DNA from 2 places in the Pseudoalteromonas sp. MM1 genome. Region 1 is predicted to be linked to the other one. Evidence: predicted binding sites of a transcription regulator. Region 1 holds the regulator's gene; the other holds the start of a gene.
What was found. The regulator FliA, encoded in region 1, starts transcription of late flagellar genes. The targets are predictions, from matches to a motif close to CTAAAGNTNNNNNNNNNNNNGCCGATA.
Positions count from the first base shown of each region.

Region 2: a site for FliA is predicted at 8,474-8,500, ahead of pomA (flagellar motor protein PomA). Genes of this name have one in related genera too.

Region 1 is NZ_AP027922.1:2,627,547-2,640,336, reverse strand. It holds gene flhA (flagellar biosynthesis protein FlhA) at 1-1,619, shown strand, start outside; gene flhF (flagellar biosynthesis protein FlhF) at 1,642-3,117, shown strand; gene QUE46_RS12020 (MinD/ParA family protein) at 3,110-3,970, shown strand; gene QUE46_RS12015 (RNA polymerase sigma factor FliA) at 3,997-4,707, shown strand; gene cheY (chemotaxis response regulator CheY) at 4,749-5,132, shown strand; gene QUE46_RS12005 (protein phosphatase CheZ) at 5,148-5,915, shown strand; gene QUE46_RS12000 (chemotaxis protein CheA) at 5,931-8,144, shown strand; gene QUE46_RS11995 (chemotaxis response regulator protein-glutamate methylesterase) at 8,196-9,341, shown strand; gene QUE46_RS11990 (flagellar motor protein) at 9,334-10,098, shown strand; gene QUE46_RS11985 (flagellar motor protein MotB) at 10,104-11,078, shown strand; gene QUE46_RS11980 (ParA family protein) at 11,087-11,857, shown strand; gene QUE46_RS11975 (chemotaxis protein CheW) at 11,861-12,643, shown strand; gene QUE46_RS11970 (chemotaxis protein CheW) at 12,668-12,790, shown strand, end outside.
Region 2 is NZ_AP027922.1:867,179-879,968, reverse strand. It holds rRNA gene QUE46_RS03965 (16S ribosomal RNA) at 1-954, opposite strand, end outside; gene QUE46_RS03960 (tetratricopeptide repeat protein) at 1,574-2,431, opposite strand; gene QUE46_RS03955 (M20 family metallopeptidase) at 2,526-3,839, shown strand; gene QUE46_RS03950 (DNA topoisomerase III) at 3,862-5,802, opposite strand; gene QUE46_RS03945 (hypothetical protein) at 6,032-6,517, opposite strand; gene QUE46_RS03940 (flagellar motor protein MotB) at 6,731-7,651, opposite strand; gene pomA (flagellar motor protein PomA) at 7,654-8,421, opposite strand; gene QUE46_RS03930 (exodeoxyribonuclease VII small subunit) at 8,737-8,979, shown strand; gene ispA ((2E,6E)-farnesyl diphosphate synthase) at 8,982-9,869, shown strand; gene dxs (1-deoxy-D-xylulose-5-phosphate synthase) at 9,972-11,834, shown strand; gene QUE46_RS03915 (hypothetical protein) at 12,027-12,790, shown strand, end outside.

The sequences.
Region 1 (12,790 bases):
CGATAGATGCCGACTTAAACGCGGGCTTTATTAGTGCAGAGCAAGCACGTGAACGCCGTAGCGAAGTAACCCGAGAAGCTGACTTTTATGGCTCTATGGATGGGGCGAGTAAGTTTGTAAAAGGCGATGCTATTGCTGGTATCGTGATATTAATTATTAATATTGTTGGTGGCTTATTTGTAGGCATGATCCAACATGATTTAAGTTTTAGCCGTGCCATGGAAGTTTATACTTTACTTACCATAGGTGACGGCCTTGTTGCGCAGCTTCCTTCTTTACTGCTTTCTATTGGTACTGCTATTGTTGTTACCCGCCAAAACGAATCGCACAACATGGGTGAGCAATTTAAAACCCAATTAGGTAACGAAAAATCATTATTTATTGCCTCAGGTATTTTGATCATTATGGGTTTAGTCCCGGGTATGCCTCACATTGCTTTTTTAAGTTTAGGGGCATTACTTGGCTACTTAGCTTACTTTACGCAACAGCAAAAGCTAAAAGCCGCCGCTTTAGCAGAGCAAGAAGCGCAAAGCGGTGCAACTCCGGGAACTGGTGTTGCAAACAAGCAAGAACAAAAAGAGTTAGGTTGGGACGATGTACAACAAATAGATGTAATAGGTTTAGAAGTAGGTTACAGGTTGATCCCTCTGGTTGATCAATCTCAAGGTGGTGAGCTGCTTAATCGTATTAAAGGGGTGCGTAAAAAGCTATCGCAGGAACTTGGCTTTTTGGTGCCACCTGTGCATATACGCGATAACTTAGAATTAGACCCAAATGCGTATCGTATTACCATGATGGGTGTTTCAAGTGGCGAAGGCGAGCTTAAACATGGCGATGAACTGGCCATCAACCCAGGGCAAGTGTTTGGTCCTATTAAAGGGGTTGAAACCAAAGACCCAGCGTTTGGTTTGGATGCAGTATGGATAAAGCCTGATCAAAAAGATGAAGCACAATCACTCGGCTATACCGTAGTTGACTCAGCCACTGTAGTAGCCACTCACATTAGCCAATTACTAACGAACAGTGCTGCATTATTGCTAGGCCATGAGGAGGTTCAAAACCTACTTGATATGCTAGCTAAAAGCCACCCACGTTTAGTTGAAGGGTTAGTACCAGAAGTATTACCACTGACTACTGTTGTAAAAGTGCTGCAAAATTTATTAAACGAAGGCGTAGCTATTCGCGATATGCGCTCTATTGTTCAAACCCTTGTAGAGTACGGTCCACGGAGCCAAGATGCGGATGTATTAACAGCTGCAGTGCGTATCTCCCTGCGTCGATTAATTGTTCAAGACGCTGTGGGAATGTCATCAGAAATTCCTGTCATAACCTTGGCGCCTGAGTTGGAACAGATGTTGCATCAGTCATTACAAAATGCAGGCGACGAAGGTGCCGGAATAGAACCAAGTCTTGCTGAGCGACTTCAAACATCATTAAACGAAGCGCATCAAAATCAAGAAATGGCTGGCGAACCTTCAATATTGCTAACGTCAGGAATGTTACGCACTGTGTTATCTCGTTTTGTTAAGTACACCATACCGGGTTTAAGGGTGATGTCTTACCAAGAGGTACCAGATGAAAGACAGATCAAGATTGTCAGCTCAGTAGGCCAACAATAAAGATTTTAACAGGGGTTGAACCATGAAGATTAAACGTTTTTTTGCCAAAGATATGCGCACCGCACTGAGAGAAGTTAAAGATGAGTTAGGTGTGGATGCCGTTATTATGTCGAACAAAAAACTCGCTAATGGTGTAGAAATAGTTGCCGCAGTCGATTACGACAAAGCAGCCCCTAAAGCCGCAGCGCAACCACAGGCAGCGCCAGCTCCGCAAAGAGCTGTGCAGCAAAACACTCATAACTTTATAAAGCCAGAGCCAAAGCGTGCACAACCTGAGCCACAAGCGGCTGTTGCCGACAGCTTACAAGCTTTACTAGAGCGCCAGTCGCCACGCCCTCGCTCTCCTGAGCTTGCTTCTATGTTTTCGCAATCAGGTATTGATACGTCTGAGCATTATCAAGAGCCAGCACAGCCACGTACGACTAATATGTTTGCCCGCGAAGATGAAGCACCAAAACGCATGCAAACCCAAGCAGATAGCTTAGGCTTCGATGACTTAGACCGCGATTTTGACGAGTTAGATGCACCTATTGCTCCGCGTCCCCAAGCACAAAATAAAGAAAGTGTTGAAATGAGCGCAATGCGGGATGAAATGAACGCAATTCGCCAGTTACTAGAGCACCAAGTATCGGGTTTAATGCAGCAAGATATGGCCCGTCGTGACCCAACACGTGCATGCATGATTGATCGGTTAGTTGGCATGGGGATAGATAAAGACGTTGCAGAGCAAATGGCGTGTTTTATCCCTGATGACGTATCGCGCCAGCAAGGTTGGAAAGCATTATTACAAATGGTTGAAGATCAAATGCAGACCACCAATAATGAAATTCTTCGCCAAGGTGGTGTGTACGCGCTTGTAGGGCCTACTGGTGTAGGTAAAACAACCACAGTTGCTAAACTTGCAGCATTAGGGGCACAAAAATATGGCGCCGATAAAGTCGCCCTAATAACGACTGATACTTACAGAATAGGTGCTTACGAGCAGCTTGCTACATATGGCCGTATTATTGGTTGTGGTGTTAAACAAGTAAAAGATGCCAATGAATTAGCTCAAGTTTTATATCATTTACGCAATAAGCGTCTAGTATTAATTGATACAGCGGGTATGAGCCAGCGTGATCTTCGCCTTACCGAGCAATTAAATACGTTAATGCGCAACCAACGAGTAGATATACGTAGTTATTTAGTATTAAGTGCCACAGCACAAATAAATGTTTTGCAAGAAACCGTAAGACATTTTAAAAAGGTTCAGCTAAGCGGTTGTATTTTCACTAAGTTAGATGAATCATTAAGTTTAGGTGAGATTATTAGTATAGCGATTCAAAATCGTCTTCCAATAGGGTATCTTACTAATGGTCAGCGTGTACCAGAAGATATTCGCGTTGCAAATGCTGAAAAACTAGTAAAAAAAGCTGAGCAATTGTATTTAAAAAGAGCAAAAGCACAACATTCAAGGCACCAAGCAGTGGCGCCAAGCACAGTAGGGATGTATGATTAACACAGTATTAGATCAAGCAAGCGGCCTGCGCAAAATGAGTCAAAACAATAACAACGGCGTAAAAGTTATCGCTGTCACCGGCGGTAAAGGCGGAGTGGGTAAAACCAATGTCTCTTTAAATACTGCTATTGCTTTAGGGCAGCAGGGTAACCGTGTATTAGTATTAGATGCCGATTTAGGCCTAGCTAATTGTGATGTAATGCTAGGACTACGTGTTGAAAAAAACTTGTCTCATGTCCTTTCAGGCGAGTGCGAACTTGACGAGATTTTAGTTGAAGGCCCAGGCGGTATTAAAATCGTGCCTGCTACATCAGGCTCGCAAAGCATGGTGGAACTAACACCTTCTGAGCATGCTGGATTAATTCGTGCCTTTAGTGAGCTTAATACCGAATTTGATATTTTAATTGTGGATACCGCCGCTGGTATTTCTGACATGGTGCTGAGTTTTTCTCGTGCAGCGCAAGATGTCATGGTGGTGGTGTGTGACGAGCCGACCTCAATTACTGATGCCTACGCGCTTATTAAAGTACTTAGCCGCGAACACGGCGTTTATAAATTTAAAATTGTTGCAAACATGGTGCGCAGTATGCGCGAGGGCCAAGAGCTTTTTGCAAAGCTGTCTAAAGTAACAGACCGTTTTTTAGATGTGTCTATGGAGCTTGTTGCGACTATTCCATATGATGAAAATATGCGTAAATCTACGCGTAAACAAAAAGTCATTGTCGATCTTTTCCCTAATTCACCAGCAGCAGTCGCGTTTAAAACATTAGCGACAAAAGCAGTAAAATGGCCTATACCTAATCAACCTTCAGGACATTTAGAGTTTTTCATTGAGAAGCTAGTAAACGGCTGATTATGACAACATCGGTGAAAAGAGCTATGGGATATCAATCAACACAAAATTTAAATGTGATTGTTGAAAAGCACGCGTCGCTTGTCAAAAAAGTGGCGTGTCACTTAATAGCTCGTCTTCCTCCTAGCGTTCAGCTTGATGACTTAATCCAATCAGGAATGATTGGCCTTATTGAGGCCTCAAAAAACTTTGATGCTAGTAAAGGGGCAAGCTTTGAAACGTTTGCTGGTATTCGTATTCGCGGCGCTATGCTTGATGAAATGCGTAGAGGAGATTGGGCACCCCGTTCGGTACACCGTAAAAGCCGATTAGTCGCAGAAACCATTACAGAATTAGAAAATAGTTTAAATAGAGAACCAAAAGATACTGAAGTAGCTGAAAAACTTGATATTTCGCTAGAAGAATACCATCATATTTTAAATGATGTTAATTCCAGTAAAGTACTAGGCATTGAAGACCTTGGGGTAGATGAAGATGTTATTAGCCCTGCAGGCCAAGATTTAGCGCTAGACAAACCATTTAATAATGTTAAAAATGAACGGTTTAATAATTCATTGTTAGAGGCAATAAAGTCTTTACCAGAGCGAGATGCAATGGTGCTTTCTTTGTATTACAACGATGAAATGAATTTAAAAGAAATTGGGCATATACTCGATGTAAGTGAATCGCGTGTAAGTCAGATACATGGTCAGGCGATGATTAAGCTCAAAGCAAAAATCAATGACTGGATAAACTAGTAGTAAGTAAATTATAGGTTAAGACCTCACCGGAGGATGTTTTGGATAAAAACATGAAAATTCTTGTTGTTGATGATTTCTCTACAATGAGACGTATTATAAAAAATCTGTTGCGTGACCTAGGGTTCACGAATGTTCAAGAAGCTGACGATGGTTCTACAGCATTACCTATGTTGCAAAATCAGGTTTTTGACTTTGTTGTAACCGATTGGAACATGCCAGGTATGCAGGGTATTGACTTGCTAAGAGCCATTAGAGCTGACGAAAAATTAAAACATATTCCGGTTTTAATGGTGACGGCAGAAGCTAAAAAAGAACAAATAATAGCGGCAGCGCAAGCAGGTGTTAATGGTTACATTGTTAAGCCATTTACTGCAGGTACTTTGAAAACTAAATTAGAAAAAGTGTTTGAACGCTTAGGTTAATGAGAGGAGAGGCTTATGTCAGCACCAGCTGCGCCTCAAATTACTTTAGAACAAGCTCGTCAGCTCGTCGTTTATTTAGAAAATGGTGAGCAAGATAAAGCTGATCAATTAATTTTAGATACTGCCTCTCAAGAGCAATCGCAGCTTTTTGCTGAAGTAGGTAAGTTAACGCGCCAATTACACGAAGCTCTCAAAAGCTTTGAACTTGATACGCGCTTAACCGATTTAACCACCGATGCAATTCCTGATGCGAAAAAGCGCTTAAACTATGTCATGGAAATGACAGAAAATGCTGCTAATAAGACAATGGATGCGGTAGAAGCAAGCCTCCCTATTGCACAGCAGCTAGCAGATGAAATTGCACAGATTAAGCCTACTTGGGATAGGCTTATGAACCGTGAAATAGAGCTTGGCGAATTTAAAACTTTATGCCACAGCATCGACAAGTTTATGAATAGCTCTCATCATAAAACCGATGAGTTGCAAACTTTAATGACCAATGTACTCATGGCGCAAGATTTTCAAGATTTGACCGGCCAGGTTATCCGCCGAGTAATTGAGTTAGTCAGAGAAGTTGAAGAAAGTTTAATCCACCTTTTAACAGCATTTGCTGCTCAAGATGACAGCAATGTTGAAAGTAAAGAACAACAAGAATCAGAAGAATTGGTTGCCGCACAAACATTAGCAGGTCCTGAAGGCCCTATTATTGATAAAGAGTCGCGAAATGACGTTGTATCTGACCAAGACGAAGTCGATGACCTATTATCAAGTTTGGGCTTCTAAGAGGAGAGTAACTGCATGAGCTTTGAAGTCGATGAAGATATTTTACAAGACTTTCTTGTAGAGGCCGGAGAAATCCTAGAGCTTTTATCTGAACAGTTAGTTGAGCTAGAAAATAATCCAGAAGATACTGAGTTATTAAACGCTATTTTTAGGGGCTTTCATACCGTAAAAGGGGGGGCAGGCTTTTTAGCTATGACTGAGCTTGTTGATGCCTGTCATGGTGCTGAAAACGTATTTGATCTCTTACGTCAAGGGGTTAGAACTGTTAATTCAGAACTGATGGATGTGATTTTACAAGCACTAGATACCATTAATGAAATGTTTGCTACTATTCAAAACCGCGAACAACCAGACCCAGCAGATCCTCAGTTATTAGAAACCCTTCACAAACTTGGCCAGCCACCTACGGATGATGAGCTTACTGAAACAGCCCCTGAGGTTGTTCAGCAAGAAGCTGCGGCACCTGTTAGCGCAACTGATGAAGAAGACCCATTTGCATTTGATGAATTATTTGATGTAGCAGGTTCAAGCCCATCAGCAGATACCACGCAAATTGATGAAATTACAGAAGATGAATTTGAAAGCTTATTAGATGAGCTACATGGTAAAGGCCAAAGCCCAGTATCGCAACCAAGTGCAAGTGCAGAGCCTGATTCAAGTTCAGATATTACCGATGATGAATTTGACAGCTTATTAGATGAATTACATGGTGTGGGTAGTTTTGGCCCTGTTGCGACAGATACCTCAAGCAATGAGCCCGAAATTAAACACACAGCACCTGCGGCCGTTACAAATGATAGCGGTGATGATGAAATCAGCGATGATGAATTTGAAGCCCTGCTTGATGAACTGCATGGCAAAGGCGGTGCACCAGAATCAAAAGAAGCTGAGGCACCTGCACCACAGCCTCCTAAGGCTGCTCCTCCTGTAGCACAAACACCAGCAAAACCTACGCCAGCACCTGCTGCTAAGCAAGCACCTGTGGCAAAAGCGGCTGCCCCTACTCCTAAAGTGGTTGAAAAGCCAGCGAGCAGCGCGGCACCTAAAAAAGCCACGCCTCCGCCTGCTGAAACCACGGTACGGGTTGATACAAAACGTCTAGATCAAATAATGAATATGGTTGGCGAGCTGGTATTAGTGCGAAATAGGTTAGTCAGTTTAGCGACCAATACAGATAGTGAAGCAATGGGTAAGGCGATATCAAATCTCGATGTGGTCACTGCAGATATTCAAGGCGCAGTAATGCAAACGCGAATGCAGCCTATCAAAAAAGTATTTGGGCGTTTTCCTCGCGTAGTACGTGATTTAGCACGTAGTTTAAATAAAGAAATTAACTTACAGCTTGTAGGTGAAGAAACCGATTTAGACAAAAACTTAGTTGAGGCACTGGCCGATCCGTTAGTGCATTTAGTACGAAATTCAGTTGACCACGGTATTGAAATGCCCGCAGCGCGTGAAGCTGCGGGTAAACCCAGAACAGGTAATGTGACTTTATCGGCCTCGCAAGAAGGCGACCATATTTTGTTAACCATTAAAGACGATGGTGCAGGTATGGATGCTGAGAAACTGAAAAAAATAGCGATTAGTAAAGGCGTTATTGATCACGATCAGGCAAGTCGCTTATCAGACACTGAAGCGTATAACTTAATATTCGCACCTGGCTTTTCGACCAAAGAAGAAATATCTGACATTTCTGGCCGTGGCGTAGGTATGGATGTAGTAAAAACTAAAATAACCCAGCTTAATGGCTCTGTTAATATCCAGTCTGAGTTGGGCGTAGGGACTATTTTAGAAATAAAAGTACCATTAACGCTGGCCATTTTACCAACGCTGATGGTTATTGTTGGTGAGCAAACATTTGCGTTACCACTAGCCGGCGTGAGTGAAATATTCCATTTAGATTTAACTAAAACTAATGTGGTAGATGGTCAGCTTACAATTATTGTTCGTAAAAAAGCGATACCACTATTTTACTTAGAGCATTGGTTAGTCAAAGGTGCTGATTGTTCTCAGCGTAAAGCGCAAGGTCATGTGGTAATTGTGCAAATAGGTACTCAGCAAGTTGGCTTTGTGGTTGATTCATTAATTGGCCAAGAAGAAGTTGTTATTAAGCCTCTTGATGCGTTATTACAAGGTACGCCTGGAATGGCCGGTGCAACAATTACATCTGACGGTGGTATTGCGCTGATTTTGGATGTACCTAATATGCTTAAGCATTACGCAGGATAAAATATAGGCATACCTGTGTATGCCTATACATAAATTTAATAAGAGAGCGCAATGGCCGTAAAAGTTTTAGTTGTTGACGATTCTAGTTTTTTTCGCCGCCGAGTAAGCGAAATCCTTGAACAAGACAGCGGTATTGAAGTAATAGGTTTTGCTGTTAACGGTAGAGAAGCCGTAGATAAAACAGCGCAGTTACGTCCAGATATGATCACCATGGATGTAGAAATGCCTGTGCTTGACGGGATTAGCGCAGTGAAAGAAATTATGGCGAGTAACCCAACGCCAATCCTTATGTTTTCATCGCTAACACGCGATGGTGCAACAGCAACGTTAGATGCACTTGATGCCGGAGCAATGGACTTTTTACCTAAAAAGTTTGAAGACATTGCACGAAATAACGAAGATGCTATTAAGTTATTGCAAACTAAAGTGAAGGAAATTGGTCGCAGGCGTGCACCGCGCCCTGTTAGGCCATTAACATCAAGTAAGATTACTGCTCCACCTGCAAGCAAACTAGCCACTTCAAGCTCCTCGCTCAAACAACCTGATAGAAGTTTTCAACGTGCCGCATCGGGGCAAGCATCAGCGACACCCAGTATGCCGACACGAGCCAGCGGTAAACATTATCAAATAGTGGCGATTGGCACTTCTACTGGCGGGCCAGTTGCTTTACAAACCATATTAACCCAATTACCTGCTAATTTTGCGCATCCTATTTTGTTAATTCAGCACATGCCGGCAGCGTTTACACCTGCATTTGCTGCGCGTTTAAATAGCCTTTGCAAAATACGCGTTAAAGAAGCACAGCAAGGTGATAAATTAGAAGCGGGTACAGCCTACCTAGCCCCTGGTGGACAGCAAATGATGGTAGAGGGGCGAAGTGGTAATAAAACACTGCGTGTATTTGAAGATAATAGTGAACGTATAAGCTACAAACCAAGCGTTGATGTTACTTTTGCAAGTGTTGCAAAAAGCTATCAAGGAGACGTACTTGCCATTGTTTTAACTGGCATGGGCGCCGATGGGCGTGATGGTGCACGAATGCTTAAGCAATCTGGGGCAACAATTTGGGCGCAAGATGAAAAAAGCTGTGTGGTATACGGTATGCCTCAAGCCATTGCCAACGCAGGGCTTGCCTCAGAGCATTTAGCGCTAAACGATGTTGCAGCAAGAATAAAAAGAGAGACTGGTTGTGGATAAGCTCTCTGTTTTAGGATTAATCATTGCGCTGGGCGCTATAGCGATTGGTTACTCTTTAGAGGGGGGCGTTGTTACGGCGTTATTTAATGGCCCTGCACTTATTATTGTACTTGGCGGCACCTTAGGCGCTGTTATGTTGCAAACGGCTACAAGCACCTTTAAAAAAACGCTCAGCATGAGTCATTGGGTGTTTTTTTCACCTCAGTACAATATTGAGCAAGCCATAGAGCAAATTAAAAACTGGTCGCACAAAGCGCGCCAAGAAGGGTACTTAGCGCTAGAAAAAGAGGCGCTTAGTCACCCTGACCCTTATGCTGCTAAAGGACTTAGTTTACTTGTAGATGGTTGCTCGGAGCAAAAGTTACGTGACACCCTAGAGATAGACTTAATGCTTGAACGAGACCGCCTACTTGAAGCAAGTAGAGTGTACGAAGCCATGGGGGGATATAGCCCAACGATAGGTATTTTAGGGGCTGTACTTGGCCTTATTCAAGCAATGTCATTTATAACCGATCCTCAAAAGCTAGGTGCTGGGGTCGCCACCGCATTTATTGCAACAATATATGGGGTGGGTTTAGCTAACTTATTATTTTTACCTATGGCCAATAAACTTAAGCAACGAATAGAGCAAAAAATGCTTTACCATGAAATGATGGCCGAAGGGGTGATTGCTATAAGCCTTGGTGAAAGTCCTATTAACATAGAATTAAAGCTTGAAGCTTATCGCACAGAGCGCCCTAATGTCGTGGTAGAGTAACTTTTATGTTACGCAGGCGCTTACGTCAATCAGCAGAAAAAAATCAACATACAGAACGTTGGTTAGTCTCTTATGCTGATTACATGACTATTATGTTTGCCTTTTTTGTGGTTATGTATGCCATTGCCATCAATAAAGAAGAAAATTTTCAAATTCTCTCCGACTCCCTTGAACAGGTTTTTGATAAATCAGCAAGGCAACAATCGCAACAAGGCGAAGGTGTGACAGGCGAAGGGCTACTCACCGACCGTGTTACCCCAGAGCAAGAGTTATTGTACGGTGAGAGCATTCAAAAGCAGGAGTCTGGCCCAGAGCTGCTAGACGGACAAAGCGACACTAGCAATATAAAACAAAAACATTTAGGTAAACCACTCGATAGCTTATTAACTAAATTACATTCGGCACTTATTGATGAAATTCGTGATGGAGAAGCAAGTTTAGAGCTCAACCAAGATTGGCTTATTATTGAGCTAAGTTCTGGAATGCTGTTCTCTAGTGGTAGCTCAGTTGCCCACGCGCGAGCTAAACAAGTCGTAAAAATTGTAAAAGACATTATTGCCCCAGTAGATAACTACATAAGGGTAAGAGGCTACACAGATAACGAAAGTATTCGTAATGAAATGTTTCGCTCTAACTGGGAGTTGTCAGTTGCACGTGCGACCTCTATTTTAGTTGAATTGGAAACGTTAGGAATTAACCCAGCGCGAATGGCAATCGAGGGCTATGGGCAATACTCACCTTTTGCCGATAACGACACCGCAGCAGGTCGAGCAGAAAATCGTAAAGTTGTTATTGCCCTTTCTAAGTATGGCTTAGTACAACAAACCACCGAAAATGAAAATAAAGCTGAATCTGATGAGCAAGTGCAAGAAGCAGCGCCTGAGCCAGAGGTCGAACTTCCCTCTGATGATAACTCTATTAAAATAATTCGTTTACCTCATGGTGGTATCAGAATCACCACGCGCAATGACAGTAATTAGGACTTAATGTGAAGATTTGGACAGTAGCAAATCAAAAAGGCGGTGTAGGTAAAACCACAACGGCTGTTAGTCTTGCGGGTATTTTGGCCTTGCAAGGTAAACGCGTATTACTCATTGATACCGACCCTCACGCCTCACTAACGTACTATTTTGGTATTGATTCTGAAGATTTAGAAGTCAGTGTGTACGATATTTTTGCCCGCGGCACCTCAATGCAAAGTGAAGAAATACTGCAAGCATTGTGCCCCTCTACGATGGAAAATCTAGATATATTGCCCGCAACGATGGCTATAGCAACACTTGATAGAAGCATGGGCAATAAAACGGGGATGGGCTTAATTTTAAAAAAAACACTTGCAAAAATTAGTGAACATTACGATTATGCGCTGCTTGATTGCCCGCCCGTTTTAGGTGTTTTAATGGTGAACGCATTAGCCGCCAGCGAACGTATTTTAGTGCCTGTGCAAACTGAGTTTTTGGCGCTCAAAGGGCTTGATAGAATGATGCGCACTATGGAATTAATGCAAAGCTCTCAAGCGAAACAGTACCAATATACTATAATCCCTACTATGTATGATAAGCGCACTAAAGCGTCGCTTGAAGCCTACAAAACATTGCAAAATACATATAAAGATAAAGTATGGCCAGGGGTGATCCCCGTTGATACAAAGTTTAGAGATGCAAGCCTTGCACAAAAGGTACCCATAGAATTTTGCCCGCGTTCGCGTGGGGTATACGCTTACAAAGCGTTATTAGATTATTTAATTGGACAAGGTTAATGAATGAGTAAGCAATTATTTGCTAATGAAAAAGTAATGACTCAATACTTAGGGGCGCTATTATGCGAAGACGAACCTGAGGAAAACCTTGAGCCTGTAGCAAAGCTACTTGAGCAAGTACCTAGTGCCATACAAAACGACGAGGTACTTTTAAAACCCAAAGCGCAATTAAAAGTGACCGAGCAGCTTTATTCTGAGCAAGTAAAACAGAGTACTAGCGAGGTTGACGCTAATATTTCACAATCAGTGCCTATTGAGCCTGAGCAACTAGAAACACCTGAGGTGCAAACTCAGTTAAGTACTGAATCTGCCCCTTTATTACATAGCCAAGAAGATTACTTTGAAGGTGAGTTTCAGGCTCTGTTTTTTGAAGTGGCTGGCTTAACATTGGCTGTTCCTTTAAAAGCACTTGGAGGAATTCATCAATTAGGTGAGGTAAATCATTTATTTGGTAAGCCAAAGTGGTTTAAAGGCGTTATGCTTAATAGAGATGAAAAGCTAAACGTGGTTGATACTGCCCGTTGGGTAATGCCAGAAAAGTACGATGAAAAGTTAGAGGCTTCTCTTAATTATCAGTATTTAATAACCCTAGGCGATAGCAACTGGGGTTTATTGGCCGAAAAGTTAATAAATAACATTACATTGAGTAAAGAAGATGTAAAATGGCGAAAAAACAGCGGCAAACGCCCTTGGCTTGCTGGTGTTATTAAAGAAAAAATGTGTGCTTTAATAGATGTAGATAATTTAAATGCACTATTAGAAAAAGGCTTAGATAGCCGTCAGTAGTAACGACCATTACGGGGTAACAGCATGAGCGAAGATAGACTATTATCAGCGAATAAAAACGCAGATAACAACGATGAGATTTTACAGTGGGTAACGTTTAAGCTTGAAGAAGAAACGTATGGCGTAAACGTAATGCAGGTGCAAGAA
Region 2 (12,790 bases), 1.8 Mb from region 1:
CGAATTAAACCACATGCTCCACCGCTTGTGCGGGCCCCCGTCAATTCATTTGAGTTTTAACCTTGCGGCCGTACTCCCCAGGCGGTCTACTTAATGCGTTAGCTTTGAAAAACAGAACCGAGGTTCCGAGCTTCTAGTAGACATCGTTTACGGCGTGGACTACCAGGGTATCTAATCCTGTTTGCTCCCCACGCTTTCGTACATGAGCGTCAGTGTTGACCCAGGTGGCTGCCTTCGCCATCGGTATTCCTTCAGATCTCTACGCATTTCACCGCTACACCTGAAATTCTACCACCCTCTATCACACTCTAGTTTGCCAGTTCGAAATGCAGTTCCCAGGTTGAGCCCGGGGCTTTCACATCTCGCTTAACAAACCGCCTGCGTACGCTTTACGCCCAGTAATTCCGATTAACGCTCGCACCCTCCGTATTACCGCGGCTGCTGGCACGGAGTTAGCCGGTGCTTCTTCTGTCAGTAACGTCACAGCTAGCAGGTATTAACTACTAACCTTTCCTCCTGACTGAAAGTGCTTTACAACCCGAAGGCCTTCTTCACACACGCGGCATGGCTGCATCAGGCTTGCGCCCATTGTGCAATATTCCCCACTGCTGCCTCCCGTAGGAGTCTGGGCCGTGTCTCAGTCCCAGTGTGGCTGATCATCCTCTCAAACCAGCTAGGGATCGTCGCCTTGGTGAGCCATTACCTCACCAACTAGCTAATCCCACTTGGGCCAATCTAAAGGCGAGAGCCGAAGCCCCCTTTGGTCCGTAGACATCATGCGGTATTAGCAGTCGTTTCCAACTGTTGTCCCCCACCTCAAGGCATGTTCCCAAGCATTACTCACCCGTCCGCCGCTCGTCATCTTCTAGCAAGCTAGAAATGTTACCGCTCGACTTGCATGTGTTAGGCCTGCCGCCAGCGTTCAATCTGAGCCATGATCAAACTCTTCAATTAAAAAGTTTTTTGTCTTTCGACAGCTCAATGAATTCTGAATTTATTTAATATCTTTCGATATTGAATTGACTGTGCTGCAATTCCTACCGGAGTAGTTATTGCTGTTGGTCACTCAGTTTCAATTGAGACTCTAAATTTGTTTGCCTCACTACCTAAGTAGCTTGGCTGTTAGAACTCAATCTGTACGAGTGCCCACACAGATGATTGCTTTATATTGTTAAAGAACGTTGCGATTAAAGCGTTAAACTTTATCTCGCTAGGGCTGCGCATCTTACGCTTTCCTATTTTTTTGTCAACACTTAATTTTGTTAAACTTGAAAGTTTTTAAAACTAAGTTTTACTCGACTCACTAAGTGGTTGGCTTACCTCGCTAAGCGTTGCCTGCTCTGCCGTCTCAGTGGGGTCGCATTATAGGGAGAACGATTTTTTACGCAAGCGTTTTTTATTAAAAACTATAAATAAAAGCTCTTTCGTGCATTTTTCACTCTAAACAGCCAAAATAAGTACAAAAAACAAGCTAACTCTATATGCAAAGCCCAGATTATTTTAAATATACCTATGTATAAAACGCAAAAAGCACCTATAAGGTGCTTTTAAGTTAATTTATTAACTGCGCGTATTAATACAAAATACTATAAAGCTTTCTTCTGTATTTCGCTGCAAGTGCATCTCCATCAGGTAAAGAAGCAATAATTGCTAAGAAGCTTGCTTTAGCATCATTAAAGTTAAGATCCTTTTTAAGTACGCTGAAGAGTGTTTCGAGTGCTTCTTCTTTTCGTCCTGCATCATTTAGCAATTGGCTTAGCTCTATTTTCAGGTCTAAGTCATTTGGGTACTTTTCTACTTGAGATTGCTTTTCTTTTATCTCTGGCGAGTCGGTAGCTTCTAGAGCCGCTTCGCATTTAGCTTTTATATTATGAAAATAAGCATCTTGCTCTTGGGCGTCAATGGTATCAATGAGTGCTTGCGCATCATCTAACTTGTGTATTTGAATACATATATCGGCTAACACAAGCTTTATACGTGCGTTTGCACTGTCTATTTCATACGCTTGCTTTGCGTAATTAAATGCAGCATTTAGGTCCGACTTTAATAATGCTTGTTTTGCTTGTTCAAGAAGTAGGTCCTGCTGCGCTGGTAAATGCTTACTCAAGGCTTCGCGAATTTGCGCGTCTGTTTGAGCACCAGCTAATAAATCTACTGGCGCTGAATCTTTTAACAACACAAGTGTAGGTAATGTTTGTAAGCCAACCTGCTGCGCTAATTGCGAGGCGAGTGCTTGTTCTGCGTCACAATCAAGATTAGCCACTACAATATGGTCTTTATATTGCGTAGCTAAATTTTCTAATATGCCGATTTGGCTAATACACTCTGGACTTTGTGGCGAGTGGAAGTTAAGCAGCACCAACTTTTGTTGTGATGTTTCACCGAGTACTTGCTGAAGGTTTTGTGCGTTGATACTAACTATGTTGCTCATTGAATTAATTGCCATATTCATTTATTTAGGTTTTTATATGGAGACGAACATAATAAATACAAGTATTAAATACTTTCAAATAATGAGGGAAAACATGAAAATCACCTATCTAGTTGCTGCATTTATGATAGCAAGCCCACTTACTTATGCTAAGTCACTAAACTTAGATTTAACTAAGAGTATGCCAGCTATTGAAAAGTTTTACCTCGACTTACATCAATCTCCAGAGCTTTCATATCATGAACAAGAAACTGGCCAAAAAATAGCATCGCAATTAACAAAACTTGGGTTTGATGTAACAGATAATGTGGGTGGCTTTGGTGTGGTAGGAATTTATAAAAATGGCGTCGGCCCTACAATAATGATTCGTACTGATACCGATGGCCTCCCAATCACAGAGCAAACCGGTAAACCTTATGCATCTAAAGTACAAGTGACCAATGAGCAGGGGAATAAAGTAGGTGTAATGCATGGCTGTGGCCACGATATACATATGAGTTCGTTTATTGGTACTGCTGAGCAACTTATTGCCCATAAAAACGAGTGGCAAGGAACGTTAATGATGGTTGCTCAACCTGCAGAAGAAGTTGGCGGTGGAGCAAAAGCCATGTTAAGTGAAGGCTTATTTAGTAAATATGCTAAGCCTGATCATGTTATTGCGCTGCATGTAAGCGCCAGCGTACCTGCAGGTAAGGTATCAATGAAAAATGAATACACCATGGCAAGTGTTGATTCGGTAGATATAACGATAAAAGGTAAAGGCGGACACGGCGCCTACCCGCATACTACCGTAGACCCAGTAGTTATTGCGGCGCGGACAGTATTAGCATTACAAACAATCACTAGCCGCGAGCTTTCTCCACTTGAACCTTCAGTTGTAACTGTGGGTTCTATTCATGGTGGCTCAAAGCATAATGTCATTTCCGATGAAGTAAAACTTCAGCTTACTCTTAGAAGCTATAATCCAGAGGTACGTGAGGCGCAAATAGCTGCAATAAAACGTATTACAGCCGGTATTGCTCAAAGTGCAGGCCTTAGTGAGCCACACTACCCTGTTGTTCATGTACACGAAGATGAGTCTATTCCATCTACTTACAACAACCCAGAGCAAACTAACATTGTTAGGAGTGCTATTGCTGATGCAATTGGCGCAACTAATGTACTTGAAACAAAGGCGGTTATGGCTGGTGAAGATTTTGGACTGTATGGTAGAACTGACGAAAACATTCCTATTACGTTATTTTGGTTAGGTGGTGTAAACCAGCAGCAATATACAAATGCGATAAAAAGTAACCAAACACTCCCTTCATTACACTCAAGTAAGTTTGCGCCAGATTATAAAGTAGCATTACCTACCGGTATAAAAGCCATGAGTAACGCTGCAGTCGCGTTATTTAATAAAAAATAAGCCGTATTTGAAAGCTCAGCGATTAAGTAGTTGCTGAGCTCTTTTTATGGTTTGATTTTTTAAATGATGCTTTTTTAGCACGCTTAGCAAAGCGCTTTTTAGGCGGTGCTTTAGGAAGCTTTGAAAATATATGGCTATCACAATTAGCTGCCTGCTTTACAAAACCTTCAAGCTCCACCAGCAGTGGCTGTAAAAATTGTTGGTAGCTCATTGCTTGTTGAGCAATATTGCCTAAACTCGCCTCCCATTTAGCGGTCAAATCGGGGCTAGCTAAGCCCTCTGGTAAAACACTAATAAGTGCCAAACCTGTTTGCGTTGCTTTAATTGCTTTACCTTCTCGTTTTAAAAAACGACGCCTAAATAATAATTCGATAATTCCTGCGCGGGTTGCCTCTGTTCCTAATCCATCGGTCTCTTTGAGGATCTTTTTAATTTGCGCATCTTTTACATAACGACTAATGCCGGTCATGGCACTTAGCAATGTTGCATCAGTAAAATGAGACGGTGGCGTAGTGTGTTTTTCTACCACTTCACCTTTAGTGCAGTTAAGCACCATTCCTTTTGTTAAACGAGGCAAGGTTGCTTCATCTTTTAGCTCGGCTTTACCCATTAATACCTTAAACCCTAAGCTTACGTCTTGCTTTGCGTTGGCTTTAAATAAACCTCCCGCAATTGTTACCTCTACTTTGGTTTCGTTATAAATGTAATCGGGGTAAAACTGGATTAGGTAATGCCTGCAAATAAGTTGATACACTTTTGCCTCATCAGGCGCCAAAGTCGCTGTTTTTAATTGTTTGGCGGTAGGAACAATTGCATGGTGCGCAGCCACTTTTGCATCGTTAAAACATTTGCTGCGTTTTTTAGCGTCTGCCCCATTCACAAACTCAGTATTTTGACCGCCGTTAGCTGCAATTGCCTTTAAAATTGCAGGCGCATCTAAATGGTGCTCTTTAGGTAAATAGCGATTATCTGAGCGAGGGTAAGTAATTAATTTATGGCGCTCATAGAGCGTTTGGCAAATATCGAGCACTTGCTGAGCAGCCATACCGAATGCCTTTGCTGCATCTATTTGCAGTGCCGATAAATTGTAAGGCAGTGGCGCGCTTTGTTTTTTTTGTTTTTGTTCAAGCGCTGTAACCTCGCCTGGCTGATTGGCTATTCGCGAGGCAACATTTTCAGCGAGTGCTTTATTTAATACACGCCCTTCTTCATCTTGATAAGGCTCGCAGGCTTTGCTTGGCACCCATTTGGCCACAAAGCTTTGCTGCTCGGAAGTTAATAAATGTGCTAACACTTCATAAAATGGTTTAGATACAAAGTTAGCTATTTCGTTATCTCGATTAACCACTAAGCCTAAAATTGGAGTTTGTACACGACCCACCGACAACACATTGCCAAAACCTGCTTTTTGACCCGCCAGTGTATAAGCACGTGTAAGGTTCATACCAAATAACCAATCAGCACGAGAACGTGCAAGCGCTGATACACTAAGTGGAATAAATTCACGATTTGAACGCATAGTATTAAGCGCTTTTTTTACGGCAGCTAAATTTAAGTCGCTAATAAGTAAACGTTGGATACTTTGCTTTTTAGTTTTGCTTATTTTTGCTTGCTCTATTACCTCATCTACCAAAAGTTGACCCTCACGATCGGGATCGCCAGCATGCACGAGTACTGATGCCTGCTTAATTAGCTTTTTTAAAATAGTTAATTGCTTACGCGTTTTCGTTTTTGCCTTGAGCTGCCATTGCTGTGGCACTATGGGAAGGTGTTCAAATTGCCACTTTTTAAAACGTGCATCATAATCATCAGGTTCAGCTTGCTCAAGTAAATGCCCTATACACCACGAGACGCAGTCACCATTAGCCACTTCTATATAACCCTCGTGTTTTTTATGTGGTTTTGGCAATGCATCAGCAATGGCTCTGCCAAGTGATGGCTTTTCTGCGATATAGAGTTTCATGGGAGTTGCTCATTAACTGTTTATATGAACAGTAGTTTAGCACAGCTATTTAGAAGATGGAGCGCTTTCTATTTCTTAGGGGGTATTATACCAATCCGTAATAATATCTAATCATTTTGCGGGGCTAAACGTGTCGCTATCTGTGTTAAAAAATTCTCATTTAGAACAACTAAATAGCGAATTTTTTGCCTTGCTATCAATACGTTTATCCATCCTCAAAATAGATCACTTACTTATGCGGATTGGTATTACTTTTTTTAGCTAAGAGCATGATTAAAGGTAAATAACACACTATGACGGTGCCAATGTTGATAAAGGGCATTAACGTTTTGTAAATAATGGTGCTGTACGCTAAATCCCAAAGGTGACGGTCAACTAATCTGAATAATTGTAATATAGGTGCGCCAATAACCACTAACTGACCAATAACGCATTGCCATAAATAAACTTTATCTTTTATTCCCCAATAAGCTATTAACGCCATCCATATAATATCGGTAGCCGCCCATACTAAATAACGATAAATATAAATATCGTCAAACTCTCTCAAGCTAGAGGCTGTTATCCCCCCAAAGAAGAAGAAAGCGACGGTCAGTAATGCAAACCTAAAGGCTAGGTAATCTTTAAATATAAAAAATAATAAAAGAGCCGGGCTTAGCATAAAGACCCAGCTTTTACTTAAAATACTAACGAAATACAAAAACCAATCAGGCAAAATGTTTTACCTTATTTCTCTTTTGTATCGTCGTCGGTACCATCACCATTTCCCGGCATATCGCAGTATTTATTGATTATTTTCACAGGCACTCCATTACATATGTTAAGGAAATGTACTGTAAGCTAAAATAATGAGATTGCCAAGATACTTAAAGGGATAAAGTACCTTAAAAAGAAACTAATTTACTAAAGTTTAACGCTAGGCAATAACCTAGCGTACATCAATAGGGTCTGACTCTTTGGCCTTACCTTGTAAAATTGATATTTCAACTCGGCGGTTTCTGCGTCTATCTTCGTTTGAATCGTTTGGCACCAGCGGGCGTGTATCAGCGCGCCCTACTACCATCATGCGGTTTTTATCAAACCCTTGAACAGTTTGTAATTCACTTGCTACTGCTACCGCGCGTTTTGACGATAAGTCCCAATTATTAATATATAACTCGTTTGAAACCTGAAAATCATCAGTATGCCCCGAAACCGTAATTTCACCAGGTACATCTTTTAATAATTTACCAATATCTTGAATTATGGGCTTAAACTTAGGCTGTAAAAATGCACTCCCTGAGGGAAATGAGCCATTTTCACGGATACGAATAATAATTTGCTGACCGAGGGATTCAAGCTCAATTGCCCCGTCTATAATTTGTTTTTCGAGCTGTTGCGCTATTTTTTTCACTAGCTCATTTGTTTGTTCTTGATCGGCCGCTGAAGTTGCTTGCTCTGAAGATTGCTGCTGCGATGTACTACGTGACTCGCCACCACGCTTATCGCCACGTTGTTCTTGTCTACCACCAGCGGAGCTTTCATCACCCGCTTGAAACTCAAGCATTTGCTGGGTCATTTCAACGGTTTGCTGTTGAATGGTTTCTATCGGGGTAGGCTCAGGCTTGCCTGGAGTAAATTCCATAGCAATAACTGAGGTCCCTTTTGGAATGTCTTTTACTTCTATTTTGTTTTGAACACCAAAAGCAAACTTCATCGAGCCTGCTATTTGCTTAAATTTAAGTACATCCATTTCTGAAAACGCGAGCAAAAGTACAAAAAAGCACATTAAAAGCGACATTAAGTCGGCAAATGTTCCCATCCAAGCAGGCAAACCTGGCGGTGGGCATTTGCACTCTTGATCAGACATGGTTACTCCTCGGTATCTACTTTGCGCTTAGACTCAGCAAGGTAGTTTTTCAATATACCTTCAATTACTTTCGGGTTTTGGCCATCTTGAATACCTAAAATAGCATCCAATATTAGACGCTGATTCATGGCTTCTTCATCTTTACGAAGCTCCAGTTTTACCTGAATAGGAATAGCCACTACATTTGCTAAAAATGCACCATATAAAGTCGTTAACAATGCCACCGCCATTGCAGGGCCGATGGCTTTAGGGTCATCCATGTTAGATAACATAGCAACTAAGCCTATTAACGTTCCTATCATACCCATTGCAGGGGCTATATCGGCAAGTGACTTAAATAAACCGGCGCCCAGTTCGTGACGAGTTGTAGTTAAAGAAATGTCTTTTTGAAGCGTGGCACGAACTACATCAGCATCGTGGCCATCAACGAGCATATCTACCCCTTTTCGCATAAAAGGGTTTGGTATTTCGGCTTCTTCAAGGGCTAAAAAACCGCCTTTACGAGCAGAGTCAGCAAGTTCAACTGCTTTTTCGATAAGCTCTTCTGGCGATTCGATTTTAAACATAAATGCTTTACCAACAACCTTACCTATGCCCAAAAACTGCGACAAGGTAAAGTTTGATAACACAATAAATAGTGAGCCACCAAATACAATTACACTAGAAGGCGCATCGGCAAACATACCCATTTCGCCGCTACTACTCATAAACATGGACATGACAATTAAACCAATTGCGCCAAGGATCCCAATTATGGTTGCTAAATCCACATTTCCTCCAAAGTATTATACTTTGTTATTCAAACTTTTATTATTAACTGCTTATCGGCAAGATACTGAAATACTTAAGCCATTTTTGAAAAAAGTGTAAAACACTGTGTTTGGCCTAATTTTAGATCAAGATACCCTGCTCGCCTAGCGACTGATTAATTTTATTGTACACAGTGAGCGTTAATACGCATCTTATACATGGTAAAAATACGATTTAAACTGATATAACTCAAAAAACAACGATCATCCTTTGACCTAGTTTAGCATTCCCCCTAAAATTGGCTCCTAAATTTATCATGCTGGCTGAAATTAAACATGGCGACTAAAAAACCTGAAAACCTAAGTTTTGAACAAGCACTCGAAGAACTCTCAAGCATTGTTGGTGAAATGGAACAAGGTGACTTATCGCTTGAACAGTCGTTAAAGCAATTTGAGCGTGGTATAGCCTTAGCTAACGCCTCAACAGGTAAGTTACAACAAGCAGAACAAAAAGTGTCTATTTTGATGGGTAATGACGAAAAAGCAGCGCTTACTTCCTTTTACAACGATATGGAATAACCGTGAGCATACAAGAAAAAATAGAATGTGCTCAACAAGATGTCGTAAAGACCCTGCAACAGTACTTTGATCAACCCCTTGATACCGCACACGCAGTAAAAGAAGCCACGCAGTACGGCTTATTTAACGGTGGCAAGCGTTTACGCCCCTTTTTAGTCTACGCAAGTGGTGAAATGCTCGGAGCTAATAAGCAAGATTTAGATATTCTGGCTGCTGCTATTGAGTGTATTCACAGCTACTCGTTGGTGCACGATGATTTACCCGCTATGGATGATGACGACCTTCGTCGTGGACGCCCAACTTGCCATATAGAGTTTGGCGATGCGCATGCAATTTTAGCAGGCGATGCACTACAAACATTAGCCTTTGAGCTAATCTCGGCTCACAAATTTACCTGCAGCGCGGCAACCCAAGTAAAAATGATCAGCGCACTGGCTAAAGCATCAGGGCTTGAAGGTATGGTAGGCGGACAAGGGTTAGATATTGCAGCCACTGATAAAATGATTACAGTACAACAGCTTGAGCGAATTCATAGGTTAAAAACAGGTGCCTTAATCAACTGTGCCATTACACTCGGTGCATTATGTAGCGAAAAAGCAGACAAACAAACCTTAGAAAATTTAAGTGTTTTTGGGTATGCTATAGGGCTGGCATTTCAAGTGCACGACGACATTTTAGATGTTGAAGGTGACACATTTACTCTAGGTAAGCCACAAGGTTCTGATTTAGCGGCGAATAAAGCAACTTATCCGGCCTTATTAGGTATGCAAGGTGCCAAACAAATGGCGCAAAATTTAATAGAGCAAGCGCATCAAGCATTAAACAAAATAGATGCTGATACCTCTGTTCTAGCGGCGCTGGCAAACTACCTGATTAAGCGTGACCATTGAGTGTTACATATACGTATTGCCATTTAGCACTGACATTATTACTCAACAGCGGTAACAACTAATAAGTTAGCACCGCTGTTAGCGAAGGATAAAATAAATACCATGACACTTGATAGTAGCAAGTATCCATTACTTAACTTGGTTGACGAACCAGCCCACTTACGCGATTTAGCGCAAGACAAACTCCCTGCGTTTAGCAACGAGTTACGAGACTATTTACTCAACTCTGTTTCGCAAAGTAGCGGCCATTTAGCGTCTGGTTTAGGAACTGTTGAGCTTACCGTTGCGCTTCATTATGTGTATAACACACCAGAAGATCGCCTAGTATGGGATGTAGGCCATCAAGCGTACCCACATAAAATTTTGACGGGTCGACGCGATTTAATGCATACAATTCGCCAAAAAGATGGATTACATCCGTTCCCTTTTCGTGAAGAAAGCCAATACGATACCTTTAGCGTAGGCCATTCAAGTACCTCTATTTCGGCAGCACTTGGTATGTCTATTGCGGCTCAAAAAGAAGGTAAAGGCCGTAAAACTGTTGCCGTTATAGGCGATGGCGCGATTACAGCAGGTATGGCATTTGAAGCCATGAACCACTTAGGCGATGTAAAATCTGACATGTTAATCATTTTAAATGATAACGAAATGTCGATTTCTGAAAACGTAGGTGCGTTAACCAACCACTTTGCGCGTATTTTATCTGGCAGCTTTTACACAAATATTCGCGAAGGCAGTAAAAAGTTACTCTCTGGCGTGCCTCCTGTTAAAGAACTTGCCAGTAAAGTAGAAGAGCACCTTAAAGGAATGGTTATTCCAGGTACCTTTTTTGAAGAACTAGGTCTTAATTATATTGGCCCAATTGATGGCCACGATGTAAATATGCTCGTAGATACACTGCGTAATATGCGTAATTTAAAAGGGCCTCAGCTTTTACATATAAAAACCCAAAAAGGTAAAGGCTACAAACCGGCAGAAGCTGATCCTATTGGCTATCACGGTGTGCCAAAGTTCGACCCTAATACATCAAGCTTACCTAAATCTAAACCTGGCGCCGCCACTTTCTCTAAGGTGTTTGGTGATTGGTTGTGTGATATGGCCGAGCAAGATAAAAAATTAATGGCTATTACGCCGGCAATGCGTGAAGGCTCAGGTATGGTGCGTTTTTCAAAAGAACACCCAGAGCAGTATTTCGATGTTGCTATAGCAGAGCAGCACGCTGTCACATTGGCCGCCGGTTTTGCCTGTGAAGGGCTAAAACCCGTTGTAGCTATTTACTCGAGCTTTTTGCAACGTGCGTATGATCAACTTATCCACGATGTTGCACTGCAAAACCTACCTGTGCTGTTTGCTATAGACCGTGCTGGTATTGTGGGCGCCGACGGCGAAACACACCAAGGTGCGTACGACTTGAGCTTTATGCGCTGTATTCCAAACATGGTTATTATGGCCCCAAGTGATACTAACGAGTGCCGCCATATGCTTTATACCGGTTATAAGGCTAATTGCCCTGTAGCAGTTCGCTACCCTCGTGGTAGTGCCGGTACTGCCGATATTCAAAGCGAAATGACGCTATTAGAACTAGGTAAAGCCAATACCATTAAGCAAGGCGCTAAAGTTGCTATTTTATCCTTTGGTACATTGCTTGAAAACGCACAGCTTGCTGCAAATGAACTAGGTGCAACGCTTGTTAATATGCGTTTTATTAAGCCACTTGATACACGTTTATTAGATGAGCTGAGCCAAACTCATGATGTAATAGTAACGCTTGAAGACAACGCTATTTGTGGTGGCGCAGGCTCAGCGGTTAATGAGTATTTAGCAGCGCAAAAAGCCAGCATCAAAGTGCTTAATTTAGGTATTCCTGATGAATTTATTAAACACGGCACGCAAGCGCAAATGCACGATGAAATGGGCTTAGGCGAGCAAGGTATTTTAAATTCAATAAAATCGTTTATCGCTTAGTTATTTAGCTAGCTAGTTTTTTAAAGGGAGCCTGATGGCTCCTTTTTTGTTTTTTATTTTTAAATTTTTGCATCCAATGCGTATTTCTATGCGTTATTCCTGTGAGGTTAACACAGTAAATAGTACGTACTGAGGAGTATAAACAGGCACGTTATTTACTTTCATTTGATGGAACATTAAAAGGTAAAAATGATGAAAAAAGCTAATTTAACTCACCTTAATACACAAAACAGTTCACTTAAACGTCCACTTTGTTTTTCAGCACTAGCACTTGGGATCGTACTTGGTATTTCAGGGTGTAGCGGCGATGATGGAGAAAACGGTTTAGCCGGTACACCTGGGGCAGATGGTCAAGATGGAAGCGATGGCACAAACGGTAACCCTGGTTTTAGTGCCGCTACGTTTATTTTAGCTAATAACGGCGAACAAAACACAGGCACCATAGATTTAATAAACCAGAACGCCGCTAAATTAAAAACCTTTAATACCACTGCAAATGAAGGCGTAGCCTTTGATAGTCTCGGTAATTTAATACAAGCAAGCGACAGCGAAAATGGTAGCGTTAAAACTATTTGCCAACTTGCAAATCGCGATGATGGTGCAAGCTTTAGCAACAATCAAGACCGTGAAATTTCAGGCCCCGCCACTACGCTTGTTAATCCTAAAGGCATAGCAATTGCAAAAAATAGTGGGCTGATATTTATAGCTGATTTTGGTGCCATGCAAATTACCACGTTTGGCAGTGCTGCTGCGGGAGATGTTGCGCCGCTTGCTGCCACGCTGACCGAAGCCGCCCCATGGGATGTTGATTATGACCACACAAACGACCGCCTTTATGTAGCACTCACCAACGGTGATGTAGCGATTTATGATAACTTTGTAAGCGGTGAATTTACCGCTATGCCAAATCGTACTATTACACCAAGCGATGATAATGGTGTGCAAATATCGGTAAA